Regions from separate parts of the Nocardioides sp. BE266 genome, predicted to be linked through region 3. Evidence: predicted binding sites of a transcription regulator. Region 3 holds the regulator's gene; each other region holds the start of a gene.
The links. The regulator LexA, encoded in region 3, represses DNA repair genes until DNA is damaged. The targets are predictions, from matches to a motif close to TCGAACANNTGTTCGA.

Region 1: recA (recombinase RecA) is a predicted target of LexA. The motif match lies at 4,543-4,558, and genes of this name have one in related genera.
Region 2: J2X46_RS22110 (DUF222 domain-containing protein) is a predicted target of LexA. The motif match lies at 8,351-8,366, and genes of this name have one in related genera.

The regions. Positions count from the first base shown of each region.
Region 1 covers NZ_JAURTI010000008.1:155,880-166,051, forward strand. The annotation lists gene J2X46_RS21040 (AMP-binding protein) at 1-1,379, shown strand, start outside; gene J2X46_RS21045 (N-acetyltransferase family protein) at 1,381-1,860, opposite strand; gene J2X46_RS21050 (DinB family protein) at 1,904-2,431, shown strand; gene J2X46_RS21055 (class I SAM-dependent methyltransferase) at 2,428-3,045, shown strand; gene J2X46_RS21060 (DUF3046 domain-containing protein) at 3,042-3,236, shown strand; gene J2X46_RS21065 (MFS transporter) at 3,233-4,489, shown strand; gene recA (recombinase RecA) at 4,694-5,746, shown strand; gene J2X46_RS21075 (regulatory protein RecX) at 5,746-6,474, shown strand; gene J2X46_RS21080 (phosphoribosyltransferase family protein) at 6,490-6,981, shown strand; gene J2X46_RS21085 (GNAT family N-acetyltransferase) at 6,988-7,737, shown strand; gene J2X46_RS21090 (PPK2 family polyphosphate kinase) at 7,727-8,596, shown strand; gene J2X46_RS21095 (HipA family kinase) at 8,596-9,369, shown strand; gene J2X46_RS21100 (DUF3037 domain-containing protein) at 9,366-9,746, shown strand; gene J2X46_RS21105 (AAA family ATPase) at 9,788-10,172, shown strand, end outside.
Region 2 covers NZ_JAURTI010000010.1:53,239-63,410, forward strand. The annotation lists gene J2X46_RS22070 (esterase-like activity of phytase family protein) at 1-661, shown strand, start outside; gene J2X46_RS22075 (hypothetical protein) at 682-1,422, shown strand; gene J2X46_RS22080 (ceramidase domain-containing protein) at 1,444-2,247, shown strand; gene J2X46_RS22085 (5'-nucleotidase C-terminal domain-containing protein) at 2,309-4,141, shown strand; gene J2X46_RS22090 (hypothetical protein) at 4,142-4,759, opposite strand; gene J2X46_RS22095 (hypothetical protein) at 4,819-5,508, opposite strand; gene J2X46_RS22100 (RNA polymerase sigma factor) at 5,501-6,025, opposite strand; gene J2X46_RS22105 (BLUF domain-containing protein) at 6,248-6,664, shown strand; gene J2X46_RS22110 (DUF222 domain-containing protein) at 6,900-8,234, opposite strand; gene J2X46_RS22115 (hypothetical protein) at 8,454-9,137, opposite strand; gene J2X46_RS22120 (hypothetical protein) at 9,361-10,172, opposite strand, start outside.
Region 3 covers NZ_JAURTI010000002.1:363,638-373,809, reverse strand. The annotation lists gene J2X46_RS06180 (hypothetical protein) at 27-848, opposite strand; gene J2X46_RS06175 (hypothetical protein) at 845-1,399, opposite strand; gene J2X46_RS06170 (LysM peptidoglycan-binding domain-containing protein) at 1,770-2,123, opposite strand; gene J2X46_RS06165 (FAD-dependent oxidoreductase) at 2,380-3,588, shown strand; gene J2X46_RS06160 (SDR family oxidoreductase) at 3,609-4,403, opposite strand; gene lexA (transcriptional repressor LexA) at 4,545-5,267, shown strand; gene J2X46_RS06150 (FAD/NAD(P)-binding oxidoreductase) at 5,335-6,552, shown strand; gene J2X46_RS06145 (sulfotransferase family 2 domain-containing protein) at 6,769-7,500, shown strand; gene J2X46_RS06140 (DivIVA domain-containing protein) at 7,500-7,934, shown strand; gene J2X46_RS06135 (ATP-dependent DNA helicase) at 7,916-9,922, opposite strand; gene J2X46_RS06130 (hypothetical protein) at 9,976-10,107, opposite strand.

The DNA.
Region 1 (10,172 bases), on a different contig from region 3:
AGTGGACCCTGGTGCAGTTCGCGACGGCGCGCATCGGCGCGATCCTGGTCAACGTCAACCCGGCCTACCGCACGCACGAGTTCGCCTACGTCGCCAACCAGTCGGGCATGCGGCTGCTGGTGTGTGCGACGTCGTTCAAGACCAGTGACTACCGCGGCATGGTCGAGGAGACGGCCTCGGGCAACCACGCCCTGGAGCGCGTGGTCTACCTCGACGACGAGGCGAGCTGGTCGGGTCTGCTCGCAGACGGTGAGGGGATCAGCGCCGATGACCTCGCTGCCCGTTCCGCGTCGCTGGCACCCGACAACCCGATCAACATCCAGTACACGTCGGGCACGACGGGCTTCCCCAAGGGCGCGACCCTGAGCCACCGCAACATCCTCAACAACGGCTACCTCGTCGGCGAGGGCTGCCGCTACACCGAGGTCGACCGGGTCTGCATCCCGGTCCCCTTCTACCACTGCTTCGGCATGGTGATGGGCAACCTGGCGTGCTCCTCGCACGGCGCCGCGATGGTCATCCCCGCGCCGGGCTTCGACCCGGCACTGACCCTGAAGGCGGTGTCGGAGGAGCGGTGCACCTCGCTCTACGGCGTGCCCACGATGTTCATCGCCGAGTGGGCGCTGCCCGACCTCGACAGCTTCGACCTCTCCTCGGTGCGCACCGGCATCATGGCCGGCTCGCCGTGCCCTGAGGAGATGATGAAGAAGCTCATCGCGGCCGGGATCGACGAGATGACGATCTGCTACGGCATGACCGAGACCTCGCCGGTGTCGACCCAGACGCACACCGACGACTCGCTGGAGCGCAAGGTCGGCACGGTCGGCAGCGTCGGCCCGCACCTGGAGATCCGGATCGTCGACCCGGTCAGCGGCGACACCGTGCCGCGCGGCGAGGCGGGGGAGTTCTGCACCCGCGGCTACTCGGTGATGCTCGGCTACTGGGACGAGGAGGAGAAGACCCGCGAGGCGATCGACGCCGACGGGTGGATGCACACCGGCGACCTCGGGGTGATGGACGACGCCGGCTACGTCCGGATCACCGGGCGGATCAAGGACATGGTGATCCGCGGCGGCGAGAACATCTACCCGCGCGAGATCGAGGAGTTCCTCTACACGCACCCCGACATCGAGGACGTCCAGGTCATCGGCGTCCCCGACGACAAGTACGGCGAGGAGCTGTGCGCGTGGGTCCGGATGCGTGCGGGCGCCGAGCCGCTCGACGCCGACTCCGTCCGCGCGTTCGCGACCGGGAAGCTCGCGCACTACAAGATCCCGCGCTACGTCATGGTGGTCGAGGAGTTCCCGATGACGGTCACCGGGAAGGTGCGCAAGGTGGAGATGCGCGAGGTGTCGGCGAAGGAGCTCGGCCTGGCCTGAATCAGGCCAGCACCTTCTGCAGCCACGCCAGGTCGATCCACCGGTCGAACTTGCGCCCCACCTCGCGCATCACGCCGACCTGCTCGAAGCCGCACGCGCGGTGCAGCGCCAGGCTGGCCGGGTTGGGCAGGGCGACGCCTGCCACGACCGTGTGGACCCGGTCCTCGACCAGCCGCGCGAGCAGGGCGTCGTACAGCGCGCGGCCGGTGCCGAGCCCCTGGTGCCCGGGCGCGACGTAGACGCCCGTCTCGCGCGTGTGGCCGTAGGCCGGCTTGGGCCGGAAGGGCGCCGACGAGGCATAGCCGATGACGTCGCCGTCGTGCTCCGCGACGAGGAAGTGGTCCCCGGACTCCAGCTTCTCCTCCCAGAGCGCCATCGGGCGCGGCTCGAGGTCGAAGGTGGCGTACCCCTCGCGCGCCTCGCGGGCGTAGATCGCCGACACGGCCGGCAGGTCGGCGGGAAGTGCGCGGCGGATGTCCATTCCGCACATTGTCCACCGGCGGACGACTGGTTGGATGGCGGCCATGAGCATCACGCCCGACACCAAGGACTGGACGTGGGTCCTGGACCGTCCGTGCCCGGACTGCGGCTTCGACCCCGCCGCGCAGGGCCTCGGCGACCTGCCGCGGCTCGTCCACGACACGGCGATGACCTGGTCGGACGTGCTGGCACGTGCCGACGTCCGCGAGCGGCCGGCGCCGGACGTGTGGTCGCCGCTGGAGTATGCCTGCCACGTGCGCGACGTCCACGAGCTCTTCGCCGAACGGCTGCGGCTGATGCTCGACGAGGACGCGCCGACCTTCGCGAACTGGGACCAGGACGCCACGGCGCTGGAGCGCGACTACCCGGCCCAGGACCCCGCCGAGGTCGCGGTCGCGCTGATCGAGGGCGCCGGGACCGTCGCGGGGATCTACGCGTCCGTCACCGACGAGACGAGCTCGCGACGCGGCACGAGGTCCAACGGCGACCAGTTCTCGGTGGAGTCGCTGGGCAGCTACCACCTCCACGACGTGGTCCACCACCTGCACGACGTCGGGGCGCTCGACACATGAACGACACCGTCAAGGCGTACGACCTCGACGCCGTCGCCTACGTCGAGGCGTCCCCGGTCATGCCTGACTCCGTGCGCGCCGACATCGAGGAGTTCGTCGAACGCCTCGGCACGGGAGCACGTGTGCTCGAGATCGGCTCGGGCGGCGGACGCGACGCCGCGCTGCTGGAGGAGCTCGGCCTCGTCGTGCGGCGTACCGACATCACGCCCGCCTTCGTCGCGCTGCTCCGCGAGCAGGGCCATGCCGCCGACCTCCTCGACCCGCTCGTCGACGACCTGTCCTCGCCCGAGGGGCCGTACGACGCCGTCTGGGCGAACGCCTCCCTGCTCCACGTCGACCGGGCCGACCTCCCGACGGTGCTGGCGCGGCTCGCGGACGTGACGCGGGACGGCGGGGTCCTCCGCGTCTCGCTGAAGGAGGGCGACGGCGAGGGGTGGTCGACCCACGGCTCGATCAGCCACCCGCGCCACTTCACCTACTGGCAGGCGCCCGCCCTCGAGGACGTCGTCGCGTCCTCGGGATGGTCCGACGTCGCGATCCGCTCGGGCGTGCCCGGCACGCGCGGGGAGACGTGGCTCGAGCTGTCGGCGGTCCGTGGTTCGATGCAGCGATGAGGCACACCGAGTTCTGGGCCCGGCTCGACCACGTGCTGGGGCGTGACTACTCCCGCACGTGGGCCGAGCTGACCGTGGTGCGCGACCTCGAGGGCCGCACGACCCAGGAGGCGCTGGCCGCCGGCGTGCCCCCGAAGCAGGTGTGGGCGGCCGTGTGGCGCCAGCTCGAGCTGCCGGACAGCGAGCGGTGAGCGCGGGCACCGAGGCCGCCCTCGACATCGAGGCCGTCCAGCGCAACACCGTCCGCACGCTGCTGGTCTCCCAGGCCGTCGGTGCCGTCGGAGTGACGATCGGCGTCACGACGTCCTCGCTCCTCGCGCGCGACATCACAGGCAGCGACACGATGGCCGGGCTCGCGCAGACCTTCCAGGTGCTCGGCACGGCGGCAGCGGCCTACGGCCTGGCGCGGGTGATGGGGCGACGCGGCCGCCGCGTCGGGCTCGTCACCGGCTACCTGATGGGTGCCACCGGCGCCGTGCTCGCGGTGGTGGCGGGCGTCGTCGACTCGATGCCCGTGCTGCTGCTCGGCTCCCTGCTCCTCGGTGCGACCACCGCGGTCAACACCGGTTCGCGCTACGCCGCGACCGACCTCGCGACCGAGGCGCACCGCGCACGCGCGCTGTCCCTCGTGGTGTGGGCCAGCACGATCGGAGCCGTCGCGGGGCCCAACCTGGTGGGCGTCGGGGGAGCGGCCGGCCGGTCCCTCGGCATCCCCGAGCTCACCGGCGGCTTCGCCATCGGCGCCGTCGTGCTCGTCCTCACCGCGGGCTGGGTGTGGGTGCGGCTGCGTCCCGACCCGCTCCTCGTGGCCCAGGCCGCGGCGGGAGTGTCTCCCACGGTCGGCGTCCAGCCCCGCGGCCGGTCGTGGGAGCGTTTCACCGAGGTCGTGCGCGAGGTGCCGGCCGTCGGGGCAGCGGTGGTCGGCATGGCGTGCGCCCACGCGGCGATGGTCACCGTGATGATCATGACGCCGCTCCACATGGAGCACGGCGGCGCGCATCTCGAGATCATCGGCTTCGTGATCTCGATCCACGTGCTCGGCATGTTCGCCTTCTCGCCGCTCGTCGGGTGGGCGGCCGACCGGTTCGGTCGCAGTCCCGTCCTCGTCGCGGGCGGGGTGCTGCTGCTGGTGGCGCTCACGCTGTGCGCCGTGTCGCCGGACGGCACGTCGTGGGAGATCACCTCCGGTCTCTTCCTGCTCGGCCTCGGCTGGTCCTTCGCCACGGTGGCCGCCTCGACCGTCATCGCCGACCGGACGCCGATCAGTGCCCGCACCGACGTGCAGGGCACGTCCGACATGGCGATGGCGCTGACCGCCGCCGGCGGAGGAGCGCTGGCCGGCGTGATCGTGGGCTGGCTGGGCTACTCCGCGCTGTCGGTCTTCGCCGAGCTCCTGGCGCTCACCGTGGTGGCAGCGGGAGTGTTCGTCCGCGCTCGGGACTGACCCCGTCAGGTCCCTCGCAACACGCCCGCGACACGCCGGTGTCGTACGCGCCATCGAACACCTGTTCGGGCTACTGTGCGTCCACAGGTACGACGAGGGGCGAGGTTGTCCACAGCGTCAGACCGTCCTGATCAGGGACTGTCAGTGGCTCGCCCTAGCGTCGGAGAAGTACCTCACACAACGACGAGAAGACGGGACACCGCAATGGCTGGTGCAGACCGCGAGAAGGCACTCGACGCCGCCCTCGCACAGGTGGAGAAGCAGTTCGGCAAGGGCTCGGTCATGCGACTGGGCGACGAGACGCGTGCCCCGCTCGAGGTGATCCCCACGGGGTCGATCGCCCTCGACGTGGCCCTCGGCCTGGGCGGCCTGCCGCGCGGCCGCGTGGTCGAGATCTACGGTCCGGAGTCCTCCGGAAAGACGACGGTCGCCCTCCACGCGGTGGCCAGCGCCCAGGCAGCCGGCGGCATCGTCGCCTTCATCGACGCCGAGCACGCGCTCGACCCCGACTACGCGAAGGCCCTCGGTGTCGACACCGACGCCCTGCTGGTCTCCCAGCCCGACTCCGGTGAGCAGGCGCTCGAGATCGCCGACATGCTGATCCGCTCCGGCGCCCTGTCGCTGATCGTCATCGACTCCGTCGCCGCCCTGGTGCCGCGCGCCGAGATCGAGGGCGAGATGGGCGACAGCCACGTCGGCCTCCAGGCCCGCCTGATGAGCCAGGCGCTGCGCAAGATGACCGGTGCCCTCAACAACTCCGGCACGACCGCCATCTTCATCAACCAGCTGCGCGAGAAGATCGGCGTCATGTTCGGCTCGCCCGAGACCACGACCGGTGGTCGCGCACTGAAGTTCTACTCCTCGGTGCGCCTCGACGTGCGCCGCATCGAGACGCTCAAGGACGGCACCGACATGGTCGGCAACCGCACCCGCGTCAAGGTCGTGAAGAACAAGGTGGCCCCGCCGTTCAAGCAGGCCGAGTTCGACATCATGTACGGCAAGGGCATCAGCCGCGAGGGCGGTCTGATCGACGTCGGCGTCGAGGCGGGCATCATCCGCAAGGCCGGCGCCTGGTACACCTACGAGGGCGACCAGCTCGGCCAGGGCAAGGAGAACTCGCGCAACTTCCTGCGCGACAACCCCGACCTCGCCAACGAGATCGAGAAGCTCATCCTCGAGAAGCTGGGCGTGACGCCCGCCGTCGACAAGCCCGCCGACGACCTGAGCGACGAGCCCATCGGGGTCAACGACTTCTGATGTCGGAGTCCCGCCCGGCCCCCGAATGGGCCGGTGACGTCGGCCTCGGCGTCCAGGCGTGGGTGGGGGGCAAGCCCCTGCCCACGCCGGACGAGCCGAGCCGGCCCGCTACGCGGTCGGCCGGGAGGTCGGGCCGGTCGGGCAAGAAGAAGCCTCGTCGGACGTGGGAGGAGCGCGAGGCCGCCCGCGTCGCGCGCGAGGAGGCCGCGGCCGCCGAGGTCGAGGCCGACCCCGAGGCAGTCGCCCGCAAGATCCTGCTCGACACGCTGACCGGCCAGGCGCGCACCCGTCAGGAGCTCGCCGACAAGCTGGCAAAGCGTGGGGTCCCCGACGACCTCGCGAAGGGCCTGCTCGACCGGTTCACCGAGGTCGGCCTGATCGACGACGCGGCCTTCGCCCGCCAGTGGGTGGAGAGCCGGCACCGCAGCCGTGGCCTGGCGCCCCGGGCGCTCAAGCAGGAGCTGCGCCGCAAGGGCGTGGGCGACGACGACGCGGCCGAGGCGCTCGAGCAGATCGACGAGTCCGACCAGCGTGACGCGGCCCGGGCGCTGGTCGACAAGAAGCTGCGCTCGATGCGAGGCCTCGACCCGCAGGTCGCGACCCGCAGGCTGGCTGGCCTCCTCGCCCGCAAGGGCTACGCCGCCGGGCTGGCGTTCTCCGTCGTCCGCGAGGCGCTCGCCGACGCTGGTGAGGCCGACGACGGCATCGGCGACCACCCCGACTTCTAGTGGTTGGATGGATCCGTGAGCAACGAGCGCGAGGTCCTCACCTACGAGCTGTTCGGCACGGCCACGCGTGAGCTGGCGCAGGCGGTCGCCGACTCCGGGTTCCAGCCCGACATGATCCTCTCGATCGCCCGCGGCGGGCTCGGCCTCGGCATGGGCCTGGGCTACGCGCTCGCGGTGAAGAACCTTTCAGTGATCAACGTCGAGTTCTACACCGGCGTCGACCAGCGCCTCGACGTCCCGATCATGCTTCCGCCGACGCCTGCTGCGGTGGACCTCTCCGGCCTCAAGGTGCTCATCGCCGACGACGTCGCCGACACCGGACGCACCCTCGAGCTGGTCCACGAGTTCTGTGAAGGCACCGTCGCCGAGGCCCGCACCGTGGTGATCTACGAGAAGCCACAGTCGGTGATCAAGCCCGACTACGCCTGGCGGCTCACGGAGCGGTGGATCGACTTCCCGTGGTCGGTGCTGCCGCCGGTCGTCGACCCGGACGCCCTGGCCCACTGAGCACGCGTGCCTGAGCACGACGGCAGCGCCGGACCTGCCCTCGTCGTCCGCCACGGCGACCGAGAGCTGACCGGCAGCGTGCGACCCGGCGAGTCGTGGGCGGAGGCGGCCGCGCGGGTGTCCGCGACGGCTGGCGGGGAGCCGGTGGCAGACGACCTGTCCGGCGACCCGCTGCGCTTCGCGGTCGAGCCCGACCAGCGCATCGACCTGCGGGCGATGGTGCCCGGCGACCTCCCAGTGCTGGCTCGGTGGCTGCAGGCGCCGCACGTACGCCGGTGGTGGCACCACGACGGCGAGCCGACCCCGGAGCGGGTGGCGACGTCGTACGGCCCGCGCGTCGACGGCCGGACCCCGACCCGGATGTGGGTCGTCGAAGTCAACGGCCGCTCCATCGGCTTCGTGCAGGACTACCGGATCCGGGACTACCCGCAGTTCGCGCTGCTGACGCCGGACCCCGGTGCCGTCGGACTCGACTACGCCATCGGCGAACCGGAGTGGGCCGGCCGCGGCCTGGGCGCGCGGGTGCTCTGGACGTGGATGCAGAATGCGCGGCAGCGCTTCCCGGACGTGACGGCGTACTTCGCCGCCCCGGACCACGCCAACGCGGCGTCGTTGCGGATCCTCGACAAGACCGGCTTCCGGCAGGGCACCTGGTTCGACGAGCCGCAGCGCGACGGCACGACCTCGACGGTGGTCGGCTGCACCCTCGACGTGGCCCGCGTCCTCGGTCCGGTCGCCCCGCACCGTGCGCCATGATGTGCCCATGACGGACGACATCGCCGCCCACCTGCGCCTGCCCGCGGGACCGGTCGACCTGACCGCGATCGACACCGACGCCGCTCCCGGCTTCGACGGGAAGAAGAGCGACGGCGAGGCAGCGCTCCTCGCGATGGGCGACGAGCTCTCCGACCTGCAGGAACGGCTCTGGGCGGAGCGGACCGCCGGCTCCGAGCGGCGCGTGCTCCTCGTGCTCCAGGGCATGGACACCAGTGGCAAGGGAGGCGTGCTGCGCCACACCATCGGCCTGGTCGATCCGCAGGGCGTGCGCATCACGAGCTTCAAGGCGCCGACCGAGGAGGAGCGCGCCCACGACTTCCTGTGGCGCATCGAGAAGGGCCTGCCCGCCGCCGGCTACGTCGGGGTCTTCGACCGGTCGCACTACGAGGACGTGCTGATCGCGCGGGTGCGTGGCTTCGCCGAGCCCGACGAGATCGAGCGTCGCTACGGCGCGATCAACGACTTCGAGGCCCGCCTGGCCGGCCAGGGCGTCTCGATCATCAAGTGCATGCTCCACATCAGCGCCGACGAGCAGAAGGCGCGGCTGGCCGAGCGGCTGGCCAACCCGGAGAAGCACTGGAAGTTCAACCCCGGCGACCTCGACGAGCGTGCGCTGTGGCCGGCCTACCGCGAGGCGTACGAGGTCGCGCTGGAGCGCACGAACACCGACGTCGCGCCGTGGCACGTCGTGCCGTCGGACAAGAAGTGGTTCCGCAACCTCGCCATCGGCCAGCTGCTGCTCGGCACCCTTCGCGGCCTCGACCTCCAGTGGCCGGCCGCCGACTTCGACGTCGCGGAGCAGCAGGCGCGGCTCGACGAGGAGTCTCCCGTCCAGTGATGTCCACTGCTCTTCCGCTGGTGACCGTCACCCGCTACGTCACGCCGCTGCGCGAGGGCGGCAGCCTGCCCGGCGTCGTCGAGGGCGACGACCTGGGCACCTACGTGTGCAAGTTCCGCGGCGCCGGCCAGGGCGCGAAGGTCCTCGTCGCCGAGGTCATCGTCAGCGAGCTGGCCACGCGCCTCGGCCTGCGCACACCGCGGCTCGTGGTCCTCGACCTCGACCCCGAGCTCGCCCGCTACGAGGCCGACGAGGAGGTGCAGGACCTGCTCAACGCGAGCGTCGGGCCCAACCTCGGCATCGACTTCCTGCCGGGCTCTTTCGGCGTCGACGGACAGGTCAGCGCCGCGGACGAGGAGGGTGCCCGGGTGCTCTGGCTCGACGCCTTCACCGCCAACGTCGACCGCTCCTGGCGCAACCCCAACCTGCTGGTGTGGCACGGCGACCTCTGGGTCATCGACCACGGCGCCTCGCTCTACTTCCACCACGGCTGGCGATCGGGGGTCACGGATCCCGCGCGGTTCGCCGCCCAGCCGTGGGACGTCGACGGCCACGTGTTCGAGACGTGCGCGGCCCGCGCCCAGGAGCTGGACGACGAGATCTCCGCCGTGCTCGACCGCGACGTCTTCACGGAGGTCGTCGCCGCGGTGCCCGACGTGTGGCTGGAGCCCGTACCCGGAGCGGAGACGCCCGACGCGCTCCGGGCGGCGTACGTCGACTTCCTCGACGCCCGTCTCGGCACGCGCCAGTGGCTGCCGGGGGGTGCGTCATGAGCCGGATGGCCTACCAGTACGTCGTCCTGCGCTGCGTCCCGCGGCCCGATCGCGAGGAGTTCCTCAACGTCGGGGTCGTGCTGCACTGCCAGTCCGCGGACTTCCTCGACGTGATGTGGAACGTCGACGCCGACCGGCTCCGCGCGCTCGACGCCGCCATCGACGTCGACCAGGTCTGCGACTCGCTGGCCTTCGTCGACCTGGTCTGCCGGGGTGACGAGCGCGCGGGTGAGGCCGCGCGCCAGTCGCTCGGCCAGCGCTTCGGCTTCCTCAAGGCCCCCCGCAGCACGGTGCTGCAGCCCGGTCCGGTCCACGGTGGTGTCACCGACGACCCGGCGCGACAGCTCGAGCACCTGCGGGAGCGGCTGGTCGGCTGAGCCCTTGCGGGGGAGCCGCTGGCTCGGCGGATACTGCACGGGTGAACCCGCCCGGCGGCGTCGTCCGGCTCCGACTGTCGTCCACGCTCGCCGTGGACCCGGGCGACGGCGCGCGCTCGGGACGTGAGCTCGGCAGCCGGAAGGCACGCACGCTGCTCGCCCTGCTGGCCGCCGCGCGCGGCCGTCCGGTGGCCACGGACCGCATCGTCGAGGCGCTCTGGCCAGAGGGCCCGCCGGCCGACCCGGCGGCCAACGTCGCGACGCTCGTGAGCCGGGTGCGCCGCACCCTGGGGACAGCGCTGGTCGAGGGGATGCCGGGCGCGTATGCCCTCGGCGGCACCTGGTCGCTCGACCTGGTGGAGGCCGAGCAGTGGGTGGCGGAGGCCGCCGGGCGCCTGGCCGCGGGTGAGCATGCACTTGCCGAGT
Region 2 (10,172 bases), on a different contig from region 3:
GCTCTACCAGGTGCCGACCTTCGACGAGGTCCTCGCCTTCGCCCGCCGTACCGAGACCTGCGACGGCGAGCCGATCGGCGTCATCCCCGAGATCAAGCACAGCACCTACCTGGCGCAGGCGGGCCTGCCCGCCGAGCAGCCGGTGCTCGACGCGCTGGCGCGCAACGGCGTACGTCCCGGTGACACGCCGGTCGTGATCCAGAGCTTCGAGGTCTCGAACCTCCAGCGGCTGTCGCGGATGACCCGCTTCGACCTGGTCCAGCTCGTCGACTGCGCCGGTGCGCCGTACGACCAGGTCGTCGCCGGCACCGGGGTGACGTACGCCGACCTGGTGACCAAGACGGGCATGCGCGGCATCGCGAGGTACGCCGACAGCGTCGGGATGTGCAAGGACGTGATGATCCCGCGCAACGCCGACGGCAGCCTCGGCACGCCGACCGCGGCGATCGGCAACGCCCACCGGGCCGGCCTGACCGTCACCGGCTGGACCTTCCGCCGGGAGAACTCCTTCCTCCCGCTGGACTTCCGGTCCTCCGCCGACCCGGCCGCGGTCGGCGACCTCGCCGGCGAGATCCGCACCTTCCTCCGGGCCGGCATGGACGACTTCTTCACCGACAACCCGGACGTCGGCGCGGCCGTGGCGGCGAGCTGGCGGGGCTGAGCCTGTGATCTGATCGGGCCATGAAGCGGTGGTGGCTCCTCGGGTTCCTGGCAACCATCTTCACGGTCCTCGGCGTGGTCCTCGTGGTCGCGCTCGGCAGGGAAGATCCCGTCGGCTACGTCGCCGGCGGGATCTTCCTCGTCGTGGGCCTGGGCATGTGGGTGCCGGCCCTGGCGATGCGCCGCGAGGAGCACCTGGACGACGTCGCGGCCCCCGACGCCGCTCCGGGCGGGGTTCCCTGGTCCGAGGTGGCGGAGAGGATCCGCGCGCGCTTCGCCGGCACGCCGTTCACCGTCGAGACCGAGGGCAGCGTGATCCGGGTCCGCGCCGACCTCGCCGACGCGACGTTCCTGACGTGGGCGGCAGCGCACCACGTCCGCGAGGTGCGCATGGTCGAGGTGGTCGCGAAGAAGCCCGGTGAGGCGATCACCCGCGACGTCTCGCAGGGCTTCGACCTCCGTGGCGGCGCCGGCGTGCTGACCGGGAGCGCGCGGGTGCAGTCGGGCCGCTCGTGGAGCTACACGCGACGCGTCGAGCTCGGCGTCGGGACCGACGGGTCGGTGGGCAAGCAGGTCGACATCGACTTCAGCAGCTCGCAGATCCAGGGCCCGGTCGACGAGGTGCTCCGCGAGACCGGCTGGAAGGCGTCGTGGTGGGGCGCGCTGCCTGCCGAGGCCAAGGGTGCGCTCGTGATGGGCGCGGTCGGTGGCCTCGGAGCCATCGCAGCCGTCGTCGCCGTGATCATCGACGCGGTGACCTGACGCGGTCCCTACGATCGGGCCATGGCCCGTCCGCTCGCCGTCGCCGGCACCGTCGCGGTCGTCTCCACGGCGCTGCTCGTGGCGGCCGTGGCGCAGGGCTGGCTCGGGCCCGACGTCGGGCGCGGGGCGAACTTCTGCGAGGCGCCCCACGACGGCTGGATCCGCCAGCCCGCGAACGCGCTGTCCAACGTGGGCTTCGTGGTGGCCGGCCTGCTCATCGCGGTGCGCGCGGATCGGCTGCCGCGCGACGGCGTGATGTCGACGACCGTCGCGACGTCGTACGCCTGCGTGGTGGTGCTGCTCGGTCCCGGCTCCGCGGCGATGCACGCGACGCAGAGCGCGTGGGGCGGGCACCTCGACATGCTGAGCATGTACCTCGTCGCCGGCTTCGCTGCCGCCTGGGCGTGGGTCCGCTGGACCCGCCGCGGCACCACGGCCTTCCTGATGGCGTACGCCGCCTGCGTGGCGGCGTGCGAGCTGGTCGGCCTCTGGTCAGACCCGGTGCCGGTGGTGCACTACTCCGGCAACCTCGCCTTCGGCCTCCTCCTGGTCGCCGCAGTGGTGCTCGAGACCCGCATCTGGCGGCGCGGCGAGACGACCACCGTGTTCGCCAACGGCGTGGTCTCGCTGACCGCGATGCTCGTCGCCTTCACCATCTGGCTGCTCACGAACGCGGGCATGTGCGACCCGCACTCGCTGCTCCAGGGGCATGCCGTGTGGCACCTGCTGTGCGCGGTGGCGGCGTACTGGCTGTTCCGGCTCTACGCGTCCGAACGATCGGTGAACACCGCCTCGGGGAGGTTGACCCGGGCCGAGGTCGTGTAGGTAGATGGACCGGCTCCCGGGCACCCCCGGGGCGCTCGGATCTCTCGGAAAGCGGTTCTGCATGACCTCGCAGCTCACTCCCGCCCGTCGCACCGTCCTCACCGGTGCCGCCGCACTCACCGCGGCCGGTTTCGTCGCACACCCCCTCCCCGCGATGGCGCACGGCGGACGGCACGGCCACCACCCGCGCAGCACCCGGCTCACCGTGCTCGGCACCACCGACCTCCACGGCAACGTCTTCAACTGGGACTACTTCAAGAACCTCGAGTTCGACAACACCGCCCACGACGACATCGGCATCGCCAAGGCGGCCACGCTGATCAAGGCCGCCCGCCAGCAGCTGGGCCGCCAGCCGGTGCTGACGCTCGACGCCGGCGACACCATCCAGGGCACGCCGCTGGCCTACTACTACGCCCGCATCGAGCCGATCGGCCGTCGCACCATCCACCCGATGGCCAACGCGATGAACCTCGTCGGCTACGACGCGGCGGCGCTCGGCAACCACGAGTTCAACTACGGCCTCGACACGCTGCGCACCTTCGAGTCGCAGCTCAACTTCCCGCTGCTCGGCGCCAACGCCGTCGACCCGGCCACCGGACGCCCGGTCTTCCCGCCCTACGTGATCAAGCGCTACAAGGTGCACGGCGGCCCCGACCTCAAGGTCGGCGTGCTCGGCCTCACCAACCCCGGCATCGCGATCTGGGACAAGGCCAACGTCGAGGGCAAGGTCGAGTTCCCCGGCCTCGTCGAGCAGGCCCGCCGCTTCGTGCCCGAGCTCAAGCGCCGCGGCTGCGACGTCGTGGTGATCAGCGCCCACAGCGGCGCCGACACCTCGTCGTCGTACGGCGACGCGCTGCCATGGCCGGAGAACGCCGCCTCCTTGGTGGCCGAGCAGGTTCCCGGCGTCGACGCGATCCTCGTCGGGCACGCCCACCGCGACATCCCCGAGCGCTTCGTCACCAACACCGCCACCGGCCAGCAGGTGCTGCTGGTCGAGCCGGCCTACTGGGGCATGCGCGTGGCTGTGATGGACCTCGACCTCCAGCACCACCACGGCCGCTGGAAGGTCGTCGCCTCCCACGGGCAGACGCTCAACTCCAACACGGTCGATGGCGACCCGAAGGTGCTCGCGGCCGTGCGCCGCCAGCACGAGACGGTCGTCGACTACGTCAACTCCCCCGTCGGCACCTCGGCCGCCGCGCTGTCCGCGGCCCGTGCGGTCGTGGAGGACGTGCCGATCATCGACTTCGTGCAGTTCGTGCAGGCCGACGCGGTGAAGGCCGGGCTCACCGGCGCCGACGCCGCGCTGCCGGTGCTCTCGATCGCCGCGCCCTTCAACCGGGCGGCGTCCTTCCCGGCCGGGCAGGTGACGGTGCGCGACGTCGCGGGCCTCTACATCTACGACAACACGCTGCTCGGCGTGAAGGTCACCGGCGCCCAGGTCAAGGACTACCTCGAGTACTCCGCGCGCTACTTCCAGCAGGTGTCGGGACCCGGCCCGTTCACGATGGCGCAGGTGACCAACGCGGTCACCCCGACCGCACCCAACGGCACGCCCGACTACAACTTCGACACCGTCGCCGGCCTCGACGCCCCGCTGACGTACGACATCGACGTCGCCCAGCCGGTCGGCTCGCGCATCCTCAACCTGTCGTACGACGGCCAGCCGGTCGCGCCGGGCCAGGAGTTCGCGATGGCGGTCAACAACTACCGCCAGTCGGGCGGTGGCGGCTTCCCGCACGTGAGCACCGCCCCGGTGGTCTACAACCGGCAGAACGAGATCCGCCAGCTGCTCATCGACTGGGTGACGGCCAACGGCACGATCGACCCGGCCGAGTTCGCCTCGGTCGACTGGCGGCTCGTGTCGGGCGGCCAGCCGATCACGGTCACCTGATCACGAGCTGATCAGGACCCGGCGCGGCTCCTCGTCCCTGCTCCGATGTCCGGCGGCCACGCCGGCGAGCAGGCCGAGGAGCGCACCGGGGACGACCCAGCGCCAGCCGGACAGCGAGATCCACGACGCGTCGTCCGCCGGCGCCGGGGTCGCCGGCTGGCTGGCGGCCTGGGTCGCGAGGGGCTCACCCGGAACGTTGACGATCGCCGGCCCGCCGTCCTGCTGGACGACGCCGTTCAGAAGGCCGACGAGGCGGTCGGCCGGGCCGAGTTCCTGCCACTGGCCGATGGCGTCCTGGGTGACCGTCGTCGACACCCACGCCGTGCCGTCGGGGTCGATGTGGATCCGGTCCCAGCGCCACGGCGTGACGTCGTGGATCATCCAGGTGAGGTTGTAGTTGTCGCCGTCGTAGCCCGGCGGCTCGGCCTCGCCCACCGTCGCCCCGTCGGGCAGCAGCCGGACGATGGCGTCATAGGCCTGGTCGGAGTAGTAGAGCCCGCCGGCACCCGCGCCGACCTTGGTGACCAGCACGCTGGTGGGGCCTCCCGCGTCGGAGGTGGTGGGCAGCCCGATCAGGGCGGAGAGGGCGAGCACGGCGACGGCCAGGATCCTGCGCATGGCTCCTCCAGTGGAGTGAGGGGATGCAGGAGGTACACCGCCGGTGCCCGCGAGGTTCCCTATTCGCCCGACTCGGCGATCGCGGTCGCCTCCTCCTGCGTGAGGTCGCCCTCGAGGCGCAGGGTGAGGTCGTCGTGGAGCCAGACGAGGGTGGGCGCCGCCAGCCGGGAGGGCAGGTTCCGAACGTCGCCGTCCGGCGAGACGACCGTGACCTCGTGGGGCACCGGGATCCAGAGCGCGTCCCGGCCCGAGACCGTGGCGAACCCCGCGTCGGGCGCGGTCTTCCAGAAGAGCGGCTCGACCGAGCCCCGGAACTCGTCGAGGCGGACCGTCCCACCGTCTGTCTCCCAGCTGAGCGAGACCACGGCCGCGTCTTGTGAGATCTCGACGGCGTCTGGTGCGCCGAGGGCCTCGGGTACGACCGGGTCGAAGCCGGCGCGCTCGGCCGCGTCCTCGAGGCGGACGTCGCCGGTGGCCGGCGGAACGGTCGGCTCCTCGGTCGCCGGGTCGCCCGAGGTCACCGAGACGCCGTGGAAGCCGAACCACTCCCGGATCGTCGCGCCGACCGGCGAGGCGACCACGCCACCGGCGAGCAGGCCCAGGAACACACCTGCCGCCCACCGGCGCCACCGCCGGACGGGCCGCGTCGTGCGGACCCGCTCCATCACGGCCGCCTCGAGCCCGTCGGGCACGTCCACCTTCAGATCGCCGGCCAGCGCGGCCAGCTGCTCCTCGAGCGTCTCAGGCATGGTCCACCTCCTCCCTCGTCGAGCCGAGCTCCTCGCGCAGCCGTTTCAGCCCCCGGCTCAGCCGCGACTTCACCGTGCCGCGGGGCACGCCGAGCACGACGGCCGTCGAGGCCTCGTCGAGGTCGAGCAGGCAGCGGCAGACGACCACGCGTCCCATCGCCTCCGGCAACCGCTGCACCGCCGCGAGCAGCCGCTCCTTCTCCTCGCGGTCGGCCACCTCGGCGGCGGGGTCGATGAGCTCCGGCGGCAAGGATGTCGTTGCGCGTTCCTCGCGCGCTGATCGTCGTACGACACCACGGTGGGCGTTGCGGGTCTCGTTGGCCACGATCCGCAGCAGCCAGGGCCGGAACGGGCGGTCGGTGCGGAAGCGGTCCAACGACCGGTATGCCTTCACCAGCGCCTCCTGCACCACGTCCTCGGCGTCGCCGCCCGCACCCAGCAGCACCGCCGTCCGCATCGCCATCGGGGCGTGCCGGCGCACGAGCACGGCGTACGCGTCGGTGTCACCGGCGCGCACCCTGCCGATCAGCTCGGCATCTGGCGTCGCATCGTCCTCGGCGCTGATCGTCGCTCCCGTCCAGAGGGTCCCAGCACCGTGTCTACACCGCTGGAGCGGTGGAGGTTCCCGTCAGCAGCTCCGGTCTTGACTGGTTCTTGACTGTTCAATGAACATCGCGCCGCAGCCAGCGGGTACGACTCCAGCTCGGCGGAACGTCCGCCGATCCGACCCTGGAGATCTGTGCTCTCACTGACCTACATCAGCTCGACCACCGCAACCCTCACCAAGGAGCAGCTGGACGCCCTGGTGCGCAGCGCTCGAACGAAGAACGAAGGTCTGGGCATCACGGGGATGATGCTCAACGCGCGCGGCACCTTCATCCAGACCCTCGAGGGCCCCCACGAGTCCGTCGATGCGTTGTTCACGCTCATCGACGCCGACCCCCGACACCACCATCTGTTCATCGTCCGCCGCGAGGAGATCGCGACCCGACGGTTCACTGCGTGGTTCATGGGCTACCGCGAGATCTCGAAGGCCACGGCCGAGACCATCCCCGGCTTCACCGACTACCTGCGGACCGGCGAGATCCAGGGCCTGACCTCCCAACGCCACGCCACCCTGACCTCCCACCGCGTCTTCCACGAACGCGTCGCCTGAGCCCGGGTCTCGTCGGCCACGATCCGCAGCAGCCAGCAGCACCGCCGTCCGCATCGCCCTCGGGGCGCGCCGGCGCACGAGTACGGCGTACGCGTCGGTGTCCCGCCGCGCACCTGCCGATCAGCCGATCAGCTCGGCATCTGGCGTCGCATCGTCCTCGGCGCCGATCGTCACTCCCGCGCAGAGGTGTCCCAGCACCGGCCCACACCGCTCGAGCGGCGGTTTCAGCCTTGGTCTACGTCCGCCTGGCGAAGGTGACCTTGTTGTCGGCGTGGATGGTCATGGCGTAGCGCGAGTCGTGGGCGAGGCGGTGGTGGCGGGGGCATAGGAGGCGGCCGAGGGCGAGGTCGGTGAGGCCGCCGCGGGACCAGGGGTCGTCGTGGTGGGCGTGGCAGCCGGAGGCGGTGGTCTCGCAGCCGCGGGCGGTGCAGCCGCCGTCGCGCAGGCCGAGGGCGATGCGCTGTGCTTTGGTGAACAGCCGCCGGCTGCGGCCCAGGTCGAGCGGGATCGAGTGGCCGTCGAGGACGACGGGGATGATGCCGGCCTCGCACGCCAGCCGCCGGGCCTGCCCTGCGCTCATGCGGGAGCCGTCGTCGAGCAGCGCGGTCGCGTGCTCGCCGAGGAGCTGCTCGAGGCTCATGGTGACCACGACGGTCGCGTTGACCCCGGCTGTCTGCGGTGTGGCGTCGGTCGGGTAGCGCTCGACGTACTCGATGAACGCCTCGCCAAGCCGTCGGCGCAAGGGCTTCCAGTCACCGGACTCATCACGCAGCTCGGCCTCGGGGTGGCGGGCCGGGTTCGCGAGAGCGAGGAGGTGCCGCTTGAGCATCGCGCCGATGTGCGAGGGCACGGTGAACCGGCCGTGGCAGCGGCCCTTGCCGTCGTCGACCATGGTGAAGTCGACGGTCGCGGCGGCCCGGGACTCCTCGGCCTCCAGCACCGCCGCCTCCTGGATCTCGCCCAGCTCCGGCGCGACCACGTCGAGGATCCGCCTGCCCAGCCTGCGCAGCGCCTTGGCGTCGTGCTCGGCCGCGGCGGCGAGGAGGTGGTCACGTGCCTGCGCCCGGACCGTCGGGTCGATGATCCGGGTCGCGCCCTCCGCAGTGTGAACGGTGGCAGGGATCGCGTCGACCGCGTGGACGATGACGCGCGCCTGCTCCACCCGCAGCTCGCCTGTGCCCAACGCCCGGCCGGTCGGAGCGTGCAGGTCGTCCTCCAGCGCGCGGCCGAGCTTCGTCAAGCGCGCCGCGTCCGCGTGGGTGTGCCGGCTGCGCCCGGCCCACCACTGGTGGAAATGACGAGCCCCGGTCGCGTCCCCGAGCCGGCGTCGGTCAGCCTCGGCTACCACGCGGCACAGCTCGCGGGTCAGGCGACTCACCGCGGCGTCCAGCTCGTCGACCAGCCGCACGACGTCGTCATCCGACAGACCTCCGAGCGACACCTCGCCCACCTCGGTGAGCGACCCGTGCACCCGCGCCAGCACCTGGCTCACCACCGGCGACGCCTCCGGCTGCGTGCCAGGAGCACGCCACACGTCCGCGTGGGGCTGCTCGGCAGGTACGGCGCTCACTGGCTGGCCCCTCCGCACCCTCATCGGGCGCATGGACGACTTCGGTCGTGGGCCTGGTGTCAGTGAGGTGCGTGCAGCCGGATGTGTGGCTTCAGGAAGGACCCGAGCTCGCTGGCTCGAAACTATGTTCGATTCTACGCGTTGTGTCCGACAGCGTCAACTCCAGAACTGACGGACGTCGGAGCGCTTCGACGCACCTCCGGAGGACGGTGGTCGGGGTTACGCGCTGGCCTCGTCTGTCGCGGTGGCATCGGCGCCGGTCGCGTCGAGGGACCGGGGAGCCAACGGGCGTCGGGCCAGCCAGCCGCACCAGATCGCCAGCCCCGACCAGGCGAGGAACGGGCAGAACCAGACGGGTGTCCAAAGTGAGCCGGTCACGAACCCGCCGGCGAGGATCGTGAGTACGACGGGTTCGCGGTCTGCGGCGCGACGACGCAGGGCGGCCAGTACGAAAAGCAGGAGCCCGGCAACCACACAGGAGATGAACTGCCAAGGCACGAGCAGCACCCACGTCAGGCCGTCTGCCCGACGCGACTCGAACGACTCGGCATAGCTGGCGAACCTGAACGGCCAGAAGTCCGCTGCACCTGCCACCGCGGCAACCAACGCGCACGCCTGAACTCCGCGGCCGAGGACGACGCCAGCTCGACGACGCCCGATGCGGACGTCGGAGCCGGCGCGTCGGACCAGCACCTCAAGCCCTGGGAGCACGAGCAGCATCGCCAGCGGCAGCGCCTTGGCCGCGTCCATCCAGGTCAGGCCGAGGACGAGTCGCTGCTCATTGACCGACGTGCGCCCATGGGCGCTGTACTGCTGAAGCCAGACGGCAAGCCAGACCGATGCTGCGCAAGCCACACACGCCGCGGCAATCCGCAGCAACCCACCCGTCACCGGTCCGGTCACCCCAACAGGGTGCTCCGCCTGTAGACATTTCGACCACCATTTTCGGGCACGCGCAATGACGGGAGCCGCGCGGACCATCGAGTCCACCCGCCTTCACCCGCGGACGCGCTTGCCCGACCGCTCACGTCGCGGCTCCTTCAGCCACGCGGAAGGCGGCGGTTTGACGCACCTATCGCATGAGCTTCTGCAGGTGCGCGGCCGGCGCGCTGGCGCGTACGCTGGTTCAGCGCCGGCCGCGCGAGCCGGTGCCCGCGAGCGCGGCTCGCAGGACATGGAATTGACGCCCGCCGCGCGGCATCCATCCGACGGCCGCATGGCCGCCGTCTCCAAGCGCGATGGTGAATGCCTCGGGAGGGCTGCCCTCTCGCGTCACGTTCAACGGCGCTGTCCACCCCTGTCCGGCTCGCTTGTACCTGGCTCGCAGTTGCGGCTCCCCGCCTTTGGCCGCCCACACCACCAGCGCATCCCCGCGCCGGTTCACTGCGAGCTGCGCGTCGGGGTTGACCGAACCCGGGTGCGTGACGTTGGAGGCAAGGATGCAGGGCCGGCGCCACTCGCCGTCAGCGCGACTCCACCTGATCAACAGGCCTCCGCCGTCCCACCACCCCAGCAGCGCTCGCCCCTTGGTATCTGTGCCTAGGGGGTTCCAGAAGAACCCATCAGTCGGTGCCGGGTGCCGCGTCGGAGACTGCCAGCGGCCCGAAGGGGTCATGCGCACGGTGAACTGCGACCCAGGCACTGGGTCCCCTTCGTACCCAGTGCGATCACGCAGGACCACCGCGGAACCGTCGGCGCTGACAGTCAAGTCGTGACCCAGGAATCCGCCACCGGGGAGACGTTCCGGGGAACCCCACCCACCCTCGACAGTGCGGCGGACTGCGTACAGGCGTTCGCGAGCGTTGTTCCCCCGACTGAACAGCAACACGACCCGACCCGCATCGTCGATACCCGCCTCTCGCAGCGACGCGTCCTTCGCGACCAGCTCCGCGGGGCCCCACCCTGCGCCGGCGGTCGGCCGGTAGGAGGCGAACAGGC
Region 3 (10,172 bases):
GTGACATCCACGTCACCACGACCGCACTACTCCAGGACGAGCTGCGGGAGCGCCTCGAGGATCTCGAGGTCGCTCTCGGCGCCGGCCACCCAGATGGTCGACGGGATCTGCTCGGGTGGTCCGCCGTCCACCGTGAAGCTGGCAGCTCCGTACTGCGTGTCGACGCTGACCGCGACCTTCTCGGTCTGCTCGTAGACATGGGCGACGTCGAGATCCGGGTACGGCGCTCCGGGACTGGTCGTCGTCTCCGACGTGCCGTCGCCGTAGTTCCAGCGGTACGCGATCGGGCGCGCACTGACGACCACGTTGCGACCGAGCAGCTGAACGGGGATAGCCGCAACGGCGGTGTTCTTCGTGTAGAAGTTCGTCTCCAGGTTGACCAGCGTCTGTCCGTTGGGCGGTTGAACCACGAGCGTCGAGGCTGGCCAATCCAGTTCCTCGAATGCCTGGATGACAAGCGTCCGTATTGGAGGGTTCTCAACTGCGCTGGCTTCGCCGGCAGTAAGACATGCCAGCCCCAACCTCTGGCCATCTTGGAATACCGCGTACAGCGTTCCCGGAACTCCTGCAGACGTGCAGACTCGTGGGTTGGCACAAGCCTCCGGCTCTCCAGATGTGCCGTCCTTGCACAGTTGATAGATCACCCACTTTGAATGCGGTGTCGCTTGCTGCGCGGCCTGGATGGTGGAGCCGGTGTACTCACACCGGATCTTGACGCTGTAGAAATTGACGACCTCGTAGCACTCTTGACCGTCTTCCTCGCCCGATCCGGCCGCAGCTCCAGACGCGCCCCACGCAGTCAAGACGAGCCATGCGGTCAATAGCGCCGCGAGAAGGGAACGGTTCATGACGCCAGCTGCGTCAGTTGAACCAGTTGCCACGGGGCGCGCGACGTCAAGCGCATCCGATAGGTGACCGTGCCGCCCGGAAGGCGCTGCTCCTTTGCATTCGCAGACTCCTTGAAGACGGTGGGCGAGGATCGCACTCGAACGTCGAAGACTTTGCGCCCCTCAGCGCCGGACTGATCAACGATCCGAAGGATCGTCAGCCCATTCGTCTTCACGAACCCGCCAGCTCCGAATATGCCCTCAACGCGTTCCGCCACCGACATGCACGTCCTGCACTTCGAGGAGATCGAGGTGTATGCGCCGACATCTCCCGAGTTCTGCATGTCCCGGTCGACATCGACCCAGCGGCGAACAAAGTCCTCCGCGCTCTCCGCCTCCGGCGTCTCCAGCTCCGAGGGCGAAGGCGAGGACGACGAGCTCGTCGGGTCGGGCATCTTCGGCGTTGGCTCAGCTTCGTCGGTGCACCCCGCCAGGAGGAGGGGTACAGCGACAGCGAGCGCGAGTGCGCGGCGTACGTGCATGAGGTGCCTTCCCGAGAACAACGTCAGCACGGTGAAACTACCCATTCGGACAGGCGTGCAACCACCCCGAAGGCAAAGCCTGTGGACAACGATCGCGGGGGGTGGCGGCGGACGACATCGAAACGCCGGCTCGGGATGTCGTGTGCCGCCACCTTCGGCTGCCCCAGGCAATGTGCCGCCACCTGAACGGGTCTCGATACGCCCGCTCGTTCCTCGCGGGCTACTCGACCACCGACGTGAGCGGGCTACTCGACCACCTATGAGTGGGGTTTCGAGGCTCGCTGCGCTCGCGCCTCAACCACCGGAGACGCGCCGAGGGGCGGGCCCGCCCGGGCCCGCCCCTCGCCTTCCCCTTGGTCCATCAGCCGGGGTCGAAGCGACTGATGGAGGCCTCTGCGTCTTACTCGGTGATGACCGGGACGCGGAGCTTCTGGCCGGACTGGAGTCCGGCGGACTCGAGCGCGTTGAGGCGCTCGATCTGCTGCATCATCGACCGGACGTCGCCGTCGGTCGCGATGTCGCTGGCGATCCCCCACAGGGTGTCGCCGGGGGCGACCTGGACGATCTCGGTCGGGATCTGCTCGCCGGGCTGGTCGGTGCCGACGGCGCCGCCGGCGAGCATGAACGCGACGGTCAAGACCAGGAACAGCGAGGTCAGGAAGACCACGAGCCGGCCGCGTCGCGTCAGCCGCATGGTGGAACGCACGCGGGCGGGAGCGGGGGCGAAAGCGGGTGCAAGGCTGAGGGTGCTCATCGTGGCCTCCTGGGGAAGATCAGCCGGTCGGTTCTGTCGAGCGAATGTCTATGCGAGGCCACCGACAGTGGGTCGGTGTCGATCAGACGTTCGATCGAACATGTGTACGACGTTAGAGCACGTGTTCGAACGATGCAAGCACTGAGGCGAACAAATGTTCGAGGCGTGTCGCAGGTCCCCCCAGGACGGGACCAGCGGCCCTACAGCGGTCGGCGTACGCGGAGAAGGCTGGAGCCAGCGAGAGAAGGAGACAGCCATGTCGCGCAAGAAGGTCCTGGTCCTCGGGGGCAACTTCGGCGGGCTCACCGCCGCCATCTCGGTCAAGCACGCACTGCACGGCGACGTCGACGTCACCGTCGTGTCGTCCTCCGACGAGTTCCTCTTCACCCCGTCGCTCATCTGGGTGCCCTTCGGCAAACGGGTGCGCGAGGACATCACCTTCAAGGTCGGACCGACCTTCGAGCACCACGACGTCGAGTTCGTGCACGCCGAGGCGACCCGGATCGACCCGGTGGTGCGTCGCGTCGAGACCACAGCCGGCGCGCAGGAGTACGACTACCTCGTCATCGCCACCGGCTACCGCAACCGCTTCGACGTCATCCCCGGCCTCGGCCCCGACGGCAACGCGTTCACCATCACCACGATGGACGACGCCATCCACGCCGGCGAGGGCTGGCGCCGCTTCCGCGAGAAGCCCGGCGACATCGTCATCGGCGCGACCCAGGGCGCCGGGTGCTTCGGCGCGGCGTACGAGTTCCTCTTCAACACCAGCCACCAGCTCAAGAAGGCCGGCCTGAAGGACCGCGTGAAGCTGTCCTACGTCAGCGCCGAGCCGTTCCTCGGCCACTTCGGCATCGGCGGGCTCCCCCACGGCGAGACGTTGCTCGGGATGTTCCTCAAGAAGGAGGGCATCGACGCCGTCCTCGACACTGCGATGGACCACGTCGACGACGGCCGTCTCGTGCTCGCCGACGGACGCACCCTCGACTTCGGCTACGCCATGATCATCCCGCCGTTCTCCGGCCAGGAGGTCATCGCGAGGACGCCCGAGCTCGCCGACGCGAACGGCTTCGTGAAGGTGCGCGACACCTACCAGAGCGAGAAGTTCGACGACGTGTACGCCGTCGGGGTGGCCGCCGCGGTCGAGGTCCCGTGGCAGACGCCGACGCCGGTCGGCATCCCCAAGACGGGCTTCCCCACCGAGCAGCAGGCCCACGTCGCGGCCGACAACATCGCCGCCCAGATCCGCGGCGAGGCGCCGGGCGAGCACAAGGAGTTCGGCGACATCCCCGCGGTGTGCGTGATGGACGCGGGCAACAACGGCGTGATCATCCTCGCCGACAAGATGCTGCCGCCGCGCAAGCACGGCGTGCTCATCCCGGGTCCGCAGGCGCACGCGATGAAGCTCGGCTTCGAGAAGTACTTCCTCTGGAAGATGAAGCACGGCCAGGTGCGACTGCCCTGACCTCGGATCCCGGGCGCGGCTCAGCGCCTCTTCATCGCCCGGCGACCCTGGGCGGCGAAGAGGCCGGCGGCGTGCTGCATGACGCCGGGCGCGAGGGCCGAGCCACGGACGACTCCCCCGCGCCAGGTCGGCACGGCCCGCACCACGCGCCGTGAACCCACCAACGACACGGCGGCGGAGGCGACCTCGGAGACCGACAGGATCGGCCCGCCGGAGTACACCAGCTGGGAGCCGATCCCGGTGGGGTCCTGTGCGGCCAGCATCTCGGTGTCGGCGCCGTCGGGACAGAGCGCGTGCACCCGCACCCCGCGCGGCGCCTCGGCGTTGACCGAGGCCGAGAGGGAGACGACGCCGGCCTTGGTGGCGGCGTACACGCTGTAGCCCGGCACCGGCCCGAGTCCGGCGAGCGAGGCGATGTTGACGACGTCTCCCCCGCGCGGCCCGAAGGCGTCGAGGGCGGCGCGCGTCCCCCACATCGTGCCGAGCAGGTTGACCTCCACCAGGCGTCGTACCTGGTCGTCCGTCAACGACGCGAGGGTGCCGTCGTCGCCGACGCCGGCATTGTTGAACCATGCCGTCAGCACCCCGTGCTCCCCTGCGAGGGCGGCGACCGCGTGGTGCCCCTCGGGATCCCGTACGTCGTGCAGCACCCCCGCAGCGGCGCCGATGAGGTCCGCGGTCTCGATCGCCGCGGCTCCGTCGATGTCGCTCACCACGACCCGGTGGCCGCGCGCGACCATCAGCTCCGCGATGCCGCGACCGATCCCACGAGCCCCACCTGTCACCACGCACGAGGTCACTCCGGCTGTCGTCATGGAAGCGGAGGCTAGCGACACGCGGGTTCGAACAGGTGTTTGATCCGGAGGCCCGGTGCGGTCTACGGTGGCGGCACCGCCCTCACCAGGCGCGTACGCAGAATCAGACGCAGGACCAACGCAGCAGGAGGAGTCCGCACGATGGCCAAGCAGGACGACAAGAACGTCATCGAGATGCCCGACGGCCCCCCGGACGCGACCGGCCTGACCCCGCGCCAGCAGCGCGTGCTCGCCACGATCAAGGACTCGATCGAGTCCAAGGGCTACCCGCCGTCGATGCGCGAGATCGGCCAGGCCGTCGGCCTGACGTCGTCCTCGAGCGTCGCCCACCAGCTCCGCGTGCTCGAGAGCAAGGGCTTCCTCAAGCGCGACCCCAACCGCCCGCGCGCCCTCGAGGTGTTCCTGCCCGAGGTGATGGCCGCCCGCCGCTCGATCTCGCACGGCGAGGAGTCCAGCGTCGACGAGACCGGCATCGGCGACGTCGCCCCCACCGCGATCAACATCCCGGTCGTCGGCCGCATCGCCGCCGGTGGCCCCATCCTCGCCGAGCAGGACGTCACCGACGTCTTCCCGCTGCCCAAGCAGCTCGTCGGCGACGGCACGCTCTTCTTGCTCGAGGTCTCCGGTGACTCGATGGTCGACGCGGCCATCTGCAACGGCGACTACGTCGTGATCCGCCAGGAGCAGACGGCCGAGAACGGCCAGATCGTTGCCGCGATGATCGACGGTGAGGCCACCGTGAAGACCTTCCAGCGCAAGGACGGCCACGTCTGGCTGCTGCCGCACAACGCGGCCTACGACCCGATCCCCGGCGACAACGCCACGATCCTCGGCGTCGTGACGGCGGTGCTCCGCAGTCTCTGAGCACCCCGACCACCGATAGGGGTGGTGGGCCGTTGAAAGGTCCACCACCGAGGGACACGATGGCTGCATGAGCAACGTCGCCGAGTCCTACGACTACGTCATCGTCGGAGGGGGTGTCGCGGCGGCCAGCGCCGTGAAGGGCATCCGCTCCTCCGACGGATCCGGAACGATCGCCGTGCTGGGCTCCGAGCCCGACCCGCCGGTCTACCGGCCCGACCTCTCCAAGGACCTCTGGCTCAAGGACGACAAGGCGCTCGAGGACTCCTCGCTCGCCGGCGACCTCGAGTCCGACGACCACGTCGACCTCGTGCTCGACACGACCGTCACCGAGATCGACCCCGACGGCCACGTCGTACGCCTCGCGGACGGTAGCAGCGTCGGCTACGGCAAGCTGCTGCTCGCCGTCGGGGCCGAGCCGCGCGTCCTGGACGTCCCGGCCGGCCCGAAGATCATCTACTACCGCACCGCGGCCGACTACCAGCGGCTGCGCGCGGCCATCGACGCCGGCAGCCACGTCGTGATCGTGGGCGGCGGCTACATCGGCTCCGAGATCGCCTCCGCGCTCGTGCAGAACGACGTACAGGTCACGCTCGTGCTCGACCTGGAGGACGTGCAGGAGCAGATGTTCCCGCGCGCGCTCGCGGCCAGCCTGACCAAGGCCTTCACCGACCGCGGCGTCACGGTCGTCCACGGGACCGTCGCCGGCGGCGGGGAGACCGGCAGTGGCGTCCAGGTGATCCTCGACGACGGCACTGAGATCACCGCTGATGCGGCCGTCATCGGCGTCGGCGTCATCCCCCGCACCGGCCTGGCCGAGGCCGCCGGCATCGAGGTCCACCACGGCATCGTCGTCGACGACCACCTCCGCACCAGCGCGACCGATGTGTACGCCGCGGGCGACGTGGTGTCGTACCCCGACGCGCTCCTCGGGCGCCGCCGCGTCGAGCACGTGGACCACGCCGAGAAGTCCGGCGAGGCCGCCGGCAAGGCGATGGCCGGCGCCGACGAGGCCTACGACTACACGCCGTTCTTCTGGTCCGACATCCTCGACTACGGCTACGAGGCCGTCGGCGAGGTGACCAGCCGCAACGACATGGTCGAGTACTGGAAGGACGGCGAGCTCGGCACCGGCGTCGTCTACTACCTCAAGGCGGGCCAGGTCCGCGGCGTGCTGCTCTGGAACGTCTGGGACAGCGTCGACAAGGCCCGCGAGCTGATCAAGGAGACCGCCGACAAGCCGGTCGAGGACCTCGACTCGCTGCGGGGACGGATCCCCTTCGGCTGACCCGCGCCCGCTGGTTGAGCAGCGAGGCACGAGCGTGTCGAAACCAAGGGACCCTCCCGAGCACCTTGGTTTCGACACGGGCGCTGCGCGCCCTGCTCAACCAGCGGGGGGTTTCGACACGGGCGCTGCGCGCCCTGCTCAACCAGCGGTGGGTTTCGACACGGGCGCTGGGCGCCCTGCTCATCCCGCGGCTGAACACGCGGTAGCCTCGCGACGATGCCCGAGCACGCCGACGCAGTCCCGCCACCGGAGGTGTTCCGCACCCGTCCGGGCAACCGGCGCCGGCTGACCCAGGCGGCCGAGGCCGAGGTCGAGCGGCTGGCGCTCGCCGGCGAGGCGGCCGGCTGGCTCAGCCCGCTGGCGTACAACCTCTCGATCAGCCACAGCCACCGCTTCGTGTGGTTCCGGGTGGCCAAGGTCGCGACGCGGACGATCCGCCATCACTGCGAGACCCACGGCGTGAGCCTGGACGTCGACCACGCGATGCGGATCCGCTACCCGCTGGCGACGTTCGCCGACTACTTCACCTTCGCCTTCGTGCGCGACCCGCTCGACCGCTTCGTCTCGGCGTGGCACGACAAGGTCGTCGACAACAACTACTACGACTTCGACCCGACCACCCACGAGCGGATGCAGCACGTCGAGGAGTTCGCGCGCTGGACCGCGGCGCAGGACCTGTCGGCGGTGCCCGGCACCGACCAGCACCTGACCCTCCAGAGCCGGATGATCGACCTCAACCGCGTCGACTTCGTCGGCCGCCTGGAGCACTTCGATGCGGACTTCGCCGAGGTCTGCCAACGGATCGGCGCACCCGCCGTCCCGACCGCCCCGAAGAACCAGACCGCGCCCGGTGGTCGCGACCGGCAGGTCTCCGACGAGCTGCGCAGCCTCGTCGCGCAGATGTACCGCCGCGACTACCAGGTCTTCGGCTACCAGGAGCCCATCTGATGACGCTCGAGCGCCCCAGCTTCAGCACCACCTCGCTCCGCGAGGGCTACGACATGGCCGAGGTCGACGAGGCCGTCGACCTGATCCTGCGCAACCTCGCACTCCCCGAGCTACGCTTCGGCGTCGAGCAGATCACGAGCCTGCGCTTCACGCCGGTGCGGGTGCGCCAGGGGTACGACATCCGCGAGGTCGACAGCTGGCTCGACGAGGCCGCCGAGGAGACCGGGCGCCGCACCTCGGGCGAGGTCCAGCCCGAGCCCGAGCCGGCGCCCGTGCCCACACAGGCGGAGGCACCCGCGCCCGCCCCGACGTCGTACGCACCCACGAGCTCGACGGCGATCACCGAGGTGAAGTCCGGTGGTGCCGGGCTCTACGTGCTCGTGCTGGCGATCGTGGCCGTGATCGGCGTCCTGGCCTACGTGCTCCTCGCCTGACCGAGCCTCGCCAACGCCTGGCGCACCAGCGCCGGGTCGGTCGTGGACCACATCGGCGGCAGCGACGCCTTGAGGAAGCGGCCGTAGCGAGCGGTCTCCAGGCGCGGGTCGAGCACCGCGACGATGCCGCGGTCGGTGGTGGTGCGGATCAGGCGTCCGGCCCCCTGTGCGAGCAGCAACGCGGCGTGGGTCGCGGAGACCTCCATGAAGCCGTTGCGGCCCTCAGCGTCGGCGGCCTTGGCGCGCGCGGACATGAGCGGGTCGTCGGGCCGCGGGAACGGGATCCGGTCGATGATCACCAGCTGGCAGGTGTCGCCCGGGACGTCGAGGCCCTGCCACAGCGAGAGCGTGCCGAACAGGCAGGTGTGGGGGTCCTCGACGAACTGCTTGGCCAGCTCGGGCAGCTGGGCGTCGCCCTGCGCGAGCGTGGTCAGGTGGGGCAGCTTCGCGCGCACGGCCTCGGCGGCGGTCTCGGCCGCGCGGCGGCTCGAGAACAGGCCGAGGGTGCGGCCGTCGAGCGAGTCGACGAGGTCGCAGATCTCGTCGAGCTGCGCCTGGCCGAGCCCGTCGCGGCCGGGCTGCGGGAGGTGGCGGGCGACGTAGAGGATCGACTGCTGGCCGTAGTCGAAGGGCGACCCGACGTCGATGCCCTTCCAGGGCAGCGCGTCCTCGGCGTCGGTGGTGGCGATCTCGTGGCCGATCCGCTCGGTGGGCTTGAGGCCGAGCGTGGTCGCCACCGTGCCGAAGTCGCCGCCGAGCATGAGGGTGGCGCTGGTGAAGATCACCGTCTTGTCGGTGAGCAGCTTGTCGCGCATCGGGCCCCAGACCTGGAGCGGCGCCACGTGGAGGCGGGCCGGGAACCGGTCGCGCGCCTCGCCCAGCCACAGCACGTCGCGGTCCGAGTCGGCCGCCATCCGCTCGGCGTTGACGAAGACCTCCTGGACCATGCCCTTGGCCTGGGTGCGGCCGGCGTCGGCCTCGCCCTCGCCGGGCGACTCCCGGGGATAGGCCGAGAGCACCGCGCGCGCCGAGTCGCGTACGACGACGAGCGCGTCGGAGAGCTGCTGGGAGACCTGGTCGATCCGGCCGGGGCCGGTCGCCTCGAAGGCCTCGGCCAGCTGGCCGGCGGCGTCCTCGAGGTCGCCCGCGGGGTCGCTCTCGGCGTCGGCGGTCCAGCGCATCGAGCGCCGCGCGGCCCGCTCGACGTCGTTGGCGCCGAGCTCGTCGGTGGCCGCCTGGGTGACCCGGGCGGTGAGCTCGTGGGCCTCGTCGATCACGACCGTGTCGTAGTCAGGGATCATCGGCACGTCCTCGATCGCGTCGATCGCGAGGAGGGAGTGGTTGGTGACGATCAGGTGGCTGCGGTGGGCCTTCTCGCGCGCCAGCTCGGCGAAGCACTCGGCGCCGAAGGGGCACTTGGTGCCGCCGAGGCACTCGCGGTGGTTGACCGAGACCTGGCGCCACTCGCGGTCGGTGTGGCGCGGGGCGTTGTCGCGCTCGCCGCTGCCGCCCTGCTCGGTCTCCTCCTCGGCCCATGCCCGCAGCTCGAGGACCTTCTCGGCCATCGAGCCCATCGGGACGTCGACGAGCATGCCCTGGTCGTCGGGCACGCCGGCCCGGATGCGGTGCAGGCAGGCGTAGTTGGAGCGGCCCTTGAGCACGGCGTAGGACGTGTCGATGCCGGGGACGTCCTTGACCGCCTCGACCAGCCGCGGCAGGTCGCGCTCGACGAGCTGGTGCTGGAGGGCGAGGGTCGCGGTGGCGACCACGACGCGCTTGTCGTGGAGCATCGCAGGCACGAGGTAGCCCAGCGACTTGCCGGTGCCGGTGCCGGCCTGGACGAGGAGGTGGCGGCCCTCCTCCATGGCCTCGGCGACCTCGGTGGCCATCTGGACCTGGCCGTCGCGCTGCTGCCCGCCGAGGCCGGAGACCGCCTGGGCCAGCACCTGCGCGACAGGCGTGGTGGTGGCGGTGGTCTCGGGCACCAGAGAACCCTACGGGTCGGCGCCGACACCTCGTCGTACGCCATCCACAACAGGACTCAGTAGTTCTTCTTGCGGCCGATCTGGCGCTCGATGCGGCGCTCGGGCTGGCCGAGGATCCGAGCCAGGAGCTTCACCCGGTAGCGGTAGGCCACGACGCCCAGGACGACGATGAGCAGGAACCACAACATGGGCTGAGCCTACGCCGCGGCGCCAAGGCTGAGCGTCTCGCGGAGGTCCTCCGGCGCGGGGTTCG